3 regions of the Actinoplanes sp. CA-252034 genome follow, and region 3 is predicted to be linked to each of the others. Evidence: riboswitches for the same ligand, from Rfam matches in the RefSeq annotation. Region 3 holds a riboswitch; each other region holds the start of a gene.
What was found. Region 3 has a riboswitch for cobalamin ahead of ACQPZW_RS23560 (CbtB domain-containing protein). Riboswitches for the same ligand answer to the same signal wherever they lie in the genome.

Region 1 (2,253 bases), 4.0 Mb from region 3:
CGTCGAGGCCGGGGTGTCCAGGCCGACCGCGTTGCCGATCCGGGAGTGCTTGGTCGGATAGGCCGACAGCATCAGCGCGATCCGCCGGTCGGCCGGCGGGACGTGCCGCAGCCGGGCGTGCGCCACCGCGATCCCGGCGACCCGTGAGGACCGCTCGGGGTCGGCCACGTAGACCGACAACCCGTCCTCGTCGATCTCCTTGAACGAGAACGGCACCGTGATGATCCGCCCGTCGAACTCGGGGATCGCCACCTGCGTCGCCGCGTCCAGCGGGGTGAGCCCGTCGTCGCTGGCCTCCCAGGCGGCCCGCGAGCTGGTCAGGCACAGGCCCTGCAGGATCGGCACGTCGAGGTCGGCGAGGACGCCGACGTCCCACGCCTCGTCGTCGCCACCGGCGCTCGCCGTGGCCGGCCGGGTGCCGCCCGCCGCGAGCACGGTCACCACCAGCGCGTCCGCCTTGCGCAGCTCGGCCAGCAGCTCCGGCGGGGCGGTCCGCAGCGAGGCCGTGAAGATCGGCAGCGCACGACCGCCCTCGGCCTCGATCGCCCGGCACAGCGCGTCGACGAACGCGGTGTTGCCGGCCATGTGGTGGGCGCGATAGTAGAGCACCGCGACCGTCTCCCGGCCGCCCTCGGACGCCTCGCGTGGCAGGAGCCCCCACTGTGGGGTCTCGACCGCCGGCGCGAACCCGTTGCCGGTCAGCAGCACCGTGTCGGAGAGGAAGTCGTGCAGCGACGCCAGGTTCTCCCCGCCGCCCTGTGCCAGGTAGACGTGCGCGTCGGCGGCGACACCGGCCGGCACCGTGGACAGTCTCATCAACTCGGCGTCGGGCGCCTGCTCACCACCGAGGACGACGACCGGCAGACCGCTCGCGAGCAGCGCGTCGAGGCCCTCCTCCCAGGCCCGGCGGCCACCGAGGATGCGCACCACGACGAGATCGACCCCGTCGAGCAGGGCCGGCAGGTCGGCGACGGCGGTGCGGGCCGGGTTGGCCGGGCGCCATGCCGAACTGCTGGCCCGGGCGCTGAGCAGGTCGGTGTCGGATGTCGACAGCAGCAGGAACACGCGCGCACTCCCCCTCGGGGTCCGCGCCCCGGGTAGACGGACATGACGGCGACCGGAGTTCCTGGCTCCCAGAGAATCCCCTGGTGACAGTGGCGGGACCGCGCCGGACTCGCACCGGCTTCCTCCGCGGCGTCGCCGCTCGTTGGCCCCTAACCATTCCGAACCCCGGTGTCCCGCGTCAAGGCGGAACGGTCGCTGTGACGCTCCCGACCCACCGCACGACGGAGGTGAATTCCTGTCGGGGGTCGGCCGTAGTATCCGGGCCATGACTCCCCGTTCGTCCGACACCGACGCCTGTCCCGGCGCGCTGCGGCTGCACGCCGCGGCCGACGGCATGCTGGCCCGGGTCCGGCTGCCAGGGGGGATGCTGTCCGGCGCTCAGCTGCGCTCGCTCCGCGAGCTGGCCGAGGAGTTCGGCGACGGCTGCCTGGAGCTGACCTCGCGAGCAAACCTGCAGCTCAGAGCTTTACAGCCAGGCGATGCGCCGACGTTGGCGGCCCGGTTGCGGTCGGCGGCCCTGCTGCCTTCGATCACCCATGACAACGTACGGAACATCGCGGCCCCGCCTCTTCCAGGATTGCCTCTGCGCGTTCTCGTAGGACGGCTGGACCTCGCGATCCAGGCTGACGCCGCCCTGGCCGCGCTGCCCGGCAAGTTCCTCTTCGCCATCGGCCGGGTCGCGCTCGCCGCCGACGTGGCCGCAGTCCCCGTCGCCCCGCGCCACACCACGCCGCACCCACGCCCCGCCGAGCCCGGCTTCGTCCCGCCGCTCCCACGCCCGGCCTCGCCCGGCAGTGGGAGCTCGGGTGTGGCGGTCGGCGACGACGGCGATGGGCTGTTCGTCATCCGGTTCGCCGGGCACGACACCGGCCTGCGTGTCGGGTTCGACGATGTGGCGTCCACGCTCGTGGCCGCCGCCCACGCGTTCCTGGCCGAGCGGGAGGCGCAGCGGTCCGGCAGCGCGGCGGCCTGGCGGCTGCGTGAGCTCGCCCACGGCCCGGCACGTGTGTCGGACCGGGTCGCTGCGGCGCTCGGCCTGACGCCTGTGCCGGTCGAGGTGGCGACACCGGTCGATGCTCCAGAGCCGGGTGACCTGATCGGGGTGCTGCCCCAGGACGACGGGCTCGCCGCGGTGGCCGCGCTGGTGCCGTTGGGGCGGCTGGAGGGCGTACCGCTGAGGGCTCTGGA
Region 2 (2,253 bases), 1.4 Mb from region 3:
TTGACCGCCGCCACACCCGCGTCGAGCGTCTTCAGGAACGGCACGATGCCGTTCGACTTCCCGTTCGTGCCGCGAATCAGCGCGCCCCGGCCACGGATCCGCGACCACGCGATCCCGATGCCGCCGGAGAACTTCGACAGTTTCGCGACCTGGTGATAACGCTCGTAGATGGAGTCGAGCTCGTCCATCGGCGAGTCGACCAGGAAACACGACGACATCTGCGTGTGCCGGGTTCCGGAGTTGAACAGCGTCGGTGAGCTGGGCAGATACGCCAGCGACGACATCAGTCGGTAGAAGCCGATCGCCTCACGCGCGTCCTGGGAGAGCCCGCACGCGACGCGCAGCAGCCAGTACTGCGGGGTCTCCACGACCAGGCGTTCCTGCGGATGGCGCAGCAGGTAGCGGTCGGCGACCGTCCGCAGACCGAAGTACTCGAACCGCAGGTCACCGGAGAGATCCACGGCGTCGTCGAGCTTGCGGGCGTTACCGGCCACGAAGGCCGCGGTCTCGTCGCCGATCAGTCCGAGGCCGTGCGCGTAGCGGATCGACTGGCTGAAACTCGCGACACCCTGCCCCCGGACCTCCTTGTCGACATACGCCACCAGCAGTCGCGCCGCGAGCTTCGAGTACTGCGGCTCCTCACCGATCAGCTCGGCAGCCGTCTGGATGGAGAGTTTGTCCAGCTCGGCGGTGGTCGCTCCGTCGTACAGCCCGCTGATGGTCTTGGTCGCCACCCGCAGGGGGTCGACCTCGTCGAGGTCGGCGACCCACAACTCCACCGCACGAACGATCTTGTTGACGTCGACCGGCTCCAGATCGCCGTTTCTCTTGCGCACCTGCATCGCGTGCCGGCGTTGTTCCGGCACGGCCGTCTGCTGCGGCGTGATCGTCATGCCCTCTCCTCGCGAGCTGGGCGCGCGGGGGCAGACACCATCGGTCCCCGGCCAGGCGGGGCCCTGCGGCGTCGGCCGTCCCACGCGGCCTTCGACCGCCGCACACCACGGTGGCGTGCGGCGCGCTGGCAGGTCTTCGGACTCGTGGGCACGGCGTGACGCCACCTACTGGCCGTCGCTTCCCAGGCTCGTGCGAGCCCAGTGCTTCTGTGACGGCGGTCGTTCCCACTCACCGCTGCGGGGCAGTCCCGGTTTCCCACCGGGTTCCCTGTTGCCTCGGGCAGGCCGAATGCCGACCTGTCCGAACCAGCTGCGGGAGACACCATATATGGGCGGCTTCCCAATCTCCTAACCCAACATGGTGTGTTGACCTTGTCACTTCTCCGCGGTGTCGGATTCACGCCGCAGCGCCCGTGGTGGCCACCGCCTCGAGAGCAACCCCGCCGAAGATCCGATGGCCGCCGCCTGTTCGGGCTGCGAGGTGGTCGCCGTCGACCCGGCCGCCGCCCGGGACGCGGCCTCCGGAAAGGTCGTCAAACCGATCCCGACTTTCGGGTAGACATTGATCCATGACATACCCACCACCGCGGTATCACGGGATCACCGGAGAGAAGAGCGCCCTTCACCGGCCCGCCGGCACGCCGCCCGACTTCGTTTACCCGAACAACGGGACCCGGGTCCACCACCTGTCGACCGGGGCTTCCACGGGCGGGCTCTTCGGCCTCTACCGGTGGGAGTGCGGGCCCGGCGTCACCGGCCCCGAGCCCCACTTCCACCGTACGATCAGCGAGTCGTTCTACATCCTCTCCGGTGTCATGAGCATCTACAACGGCGAGAAGTGGATCGAAGCGGAGCCGAACGACTGGGTGCACGTGCCGATCGGCGGGATCCACGCATTCAAGAACCGGTCCGGCGCGCCCGTGTCGATGCTGCTGCACTTCTCCCCCGGAGCACCGCGGGAAAGCTATTTCGAGGGCATCGCGCACCTCGACGAGATGACCGAGCAGGAACGCACCGAGTTCTATCTCAAGCACGACAACATCTGGCTGGACTGACCGTTTTCCGGGCTCCCTCCGGCGGGGAGCCCGGACCGGCGCCGGTCGATTAGGGTCGGGGCATGACGTCAGTCCTCGACACCGGTGTCTTCGATTCGCTGCGCCTCGACGCCGTGCCCGACCAGGAGGCGCTGCGCCGGGTCTACGACCTTCCCAGCGAAGCCGCCGTGCGCAAGCAGATGACCGAGCTCACCGAGCAGACCCGCCAGTTGATCGCCTGCTCGTCGCTGGTCCTGGTCGCCAGCGTCGACGCCGCGGGCAACTGTGACGTCTCCCCGCGCGGCGGGCCCGCCGGTTTCGTCTCG
Region 3 (2,253 bases):
TCGCGCAGCAACGCCGCAGTCGCCGACACATACGGCGCCGCGAAACTCGTCCCCTGCACCGCCCGGTGACCACGAACCGGCGACAACACGGTCACCTGATCCCCGAACGCCGCGATGTCGACGTGACCACCCGGCTGCGAGTAGTCGGCCAGAACCCCGTCCTGCCCCACCGCCCCGACCCCGACCACACCGGCGAAACCAGCCGGATACGCCACCCCGGCGTCAGCCCCACCGTTTCCCGCCGCCGCGACCACCACCACCCCGGCCCGGATCGCCGCGGCCACCGCATCACGCACCGCCGGATCCGGCTCCGGCATCACCAGCGAGATGTTGATCACGTCAGCGTCCCCGGCACCCGCCGCCCACCGGATCGCCTCGGCAAACGCGTCAGCACTCGACCGCGACCGCGGAATCTGCTGCTGACCCCTGGTATCGGTGTCCTCGGTCACCCGAACCGGAACGATCGTCGCCCCCGGCGCCAGACCCCGCACCCCCGTACCCGCATCCGGCAGACCCGCGATGATCCCCGCCACCGCCGTCCCATGCCCGACACAGTCCCGCCGCCCATCCGGCGCACCGTGCAACAGATCCCGGCCCGCCGCCACCCGACCCTTGAGCTGCGGATTACGCACATCGACACCGGAATCGACCACCGCCACCCGCACCCCCGCACCGGTCGCCAAACCCGCCAGCCGCTCCGGCGAATACGCCCGCAACTCCGCCGGCACCCCCGCCGTCACCGTGCCCGCACCCAGACACGGCGCCGCCACCGCCGGCATCACCGGTACCACCACACCACCGAGCACACCCACCACGAGCGCCGCCACCCACCGCACCGCAACCACCCCCGAACCCCAGCGACCGGCGTGGATGCTACCGCTGCCCGGTTGTGCCACCGCCATCCCGGCCGTTAGGTTGAGACCAGCCAATCTGCGGTGTGTGAGGGAAACCGGTGAGAGTCCGGTGCGGTCGCGCCACTGTGAACGGGCCCTCAGCCAGAGGGCCGGTGAGTCAGGACGCTCACGTGCCGCAGGCCCCATCGATCGGGACGCGTCATCCCGTAGGAGGTTCACTCCACCATGCCCAAGGCACAAGCCCTCACCACGCCCGCGGTCTCCGGCAAGCTCCTGGCCACCGCAGCCGGCTTCACCGGACTCATGCTCCTGCTGGCCTACCTCGTCGCCTTCGACCAGGGCGCCCTCTCCCAGAGCGGCATGTACCTGCACGAGCTGATGCACGACGGCCGCCACCTGCTCGGTGTCCCGTGCCACTGAACCACCGGCCCGGCTACATCCAGCTCCTGCTCCGCGGCTTGCTGGCCGGCCTCTTCGCCGGCCTGCTCGCCGGCGGCTTCGCCTACCTCACCGGCGAACCGCACATCAACGCGGCCATCGCCATCGAAGAGGCCGCCGCCCCCGCCGGCGACACCCCCGAGCAACCCCTCGTCGACCGCGACATCCAGAGCACCGTCGGCCTGTTCCTGGCCACCGGCCTCTACGGCGTCGCCCTCGGCGGCATCCTCGCCACCGCCTACACCGTGCTGCGCCGCCACCTGCGCACCGGCAGCGACACCCAGGCCGCCCTCGGCCTCGCCGCCGCCGCCCTCACCGGCATAGTCCTGGTGCCCTACCTCAAATACCCACCCAACCCACCGGCGGTCGGCAACCCCGACACCATCGACCAGCGCACCGCCGCCTACCTGGCCGTACTGGTCCTCGGCCTCGTCGCCGTCTGGGCCGCCGTCCTCGCCGCCCGCACCCAGACCCACCTGTGGCGCCGCGCCGCCGCCGGCACCGCCGCCTTCATCATCGTCGTCGGCATCGCCTACACACTCCTACCGACCTTCCACGAAGTCCCCGACGACTTCCCGGCCACCCTGCTGTGGGACTTCCGGATCTCGTCACTGGGCACCCAGACCATCCTCTGGACCGCCCTCGGCATCACCTTCGCCGGCCTGCTCACCCCCGCCCGGCAGAAGGCGACCGTCCCCGCCGCATGACCGGACTACGGCTCATCGCCGCCGGACACACCCCCGCACTACGCCGGGCCGTGTTCGGCGGCGACGACCCCCTCGACGAAGCCGGCCGCAACGCCGCCCTCGCCCTGAAACACTCCGACACACTCCTGCCACGCCTCTTCCCCCACGACCGGCCCTGGCTCGTCGCACCCACCCACGCCGCCCGGCAGACCGCCCGACTCCTCGGCGCCCCGGCCGTCACCGACGACCCGAACCTCACCGAACCCCACTTCGGC

Region 1: it holds a riboswitch for cobalamin, as region 3 does, so the genes downstream of both, cobN (cobaltochelatase subunit CobN) here and ACQPZW_RS23560 (CbtB domain-containing protein) in region 3, are expected to answer to the same signal.
Region 2: it holds a riboswitch for cobalamin, as region 3 does, so the genes downstream of both, ACQPZW_RS16800 (ribonucleoside-diphosphate reductase subunit alpha) here and ACQPZW_RS23560 (CbtB domain-containing protein) in region 3, are expected to answer to the same signal.

What each region holds. Positions count from the first base shown of each region.
Region 1 covers NZ_CP191846.1:9,153,260-9,155,512, forward strand. The annotation lists gene cobN (cobaltochelatase subunit CobN) at 1-1,065, opposite strand, end outside; cobalamin riboswitch at 1,101-1,226, opposite strand; gene ACQPZW_RS41295 (hypothetical protein) at 1,331-2,253, shown strand, end outside.
Region 2 covers NZ_CP191846.1:3,730,750-3,733,002, reverse strand. The annotation lists gene ACQPZW_RS16800 (ribonucleoside-diphosphate reductase subunit alpha) at 1-893, opposite strand, end outside; cobalamin riboswitch at 1,004-1,219, opposite strand; gene ACQPZW_RS16795 (hypothetical protein) at 1,282-1,452, shown strand; gene ACQPZW_RS16790 (cupin domain-containing protein) at 1,463-1,948, shown strand; gene ACQPZW_RS16785 (MSMEG_1061 family FMN-dependent PPOX-type flavoprotein) at 2,011-2,253, shown strand, end outside.
Region 3 covers NZ_CP191846.1:5,165,691-5,167,943, forward strand. The annotation lists gene ACQPZW_RS23555 (S8 family serine peptidase) at 1-845, opposite strand, end outside; adenosylcobalamin (AdoCbl) riboswitch at 918-1,071, shown strand; gene ACQPZW_RS23560 (CbtB domain-containing protein) at 1,080-1,274, shown strand; gene ACQPZW_RS23565 (CbtA family protein) at 1,265-1,999, shown strand; gene ACQPZW_RS23570 (histidine phosphatase family protein) at 1,996-2,253, shown strand, end outside.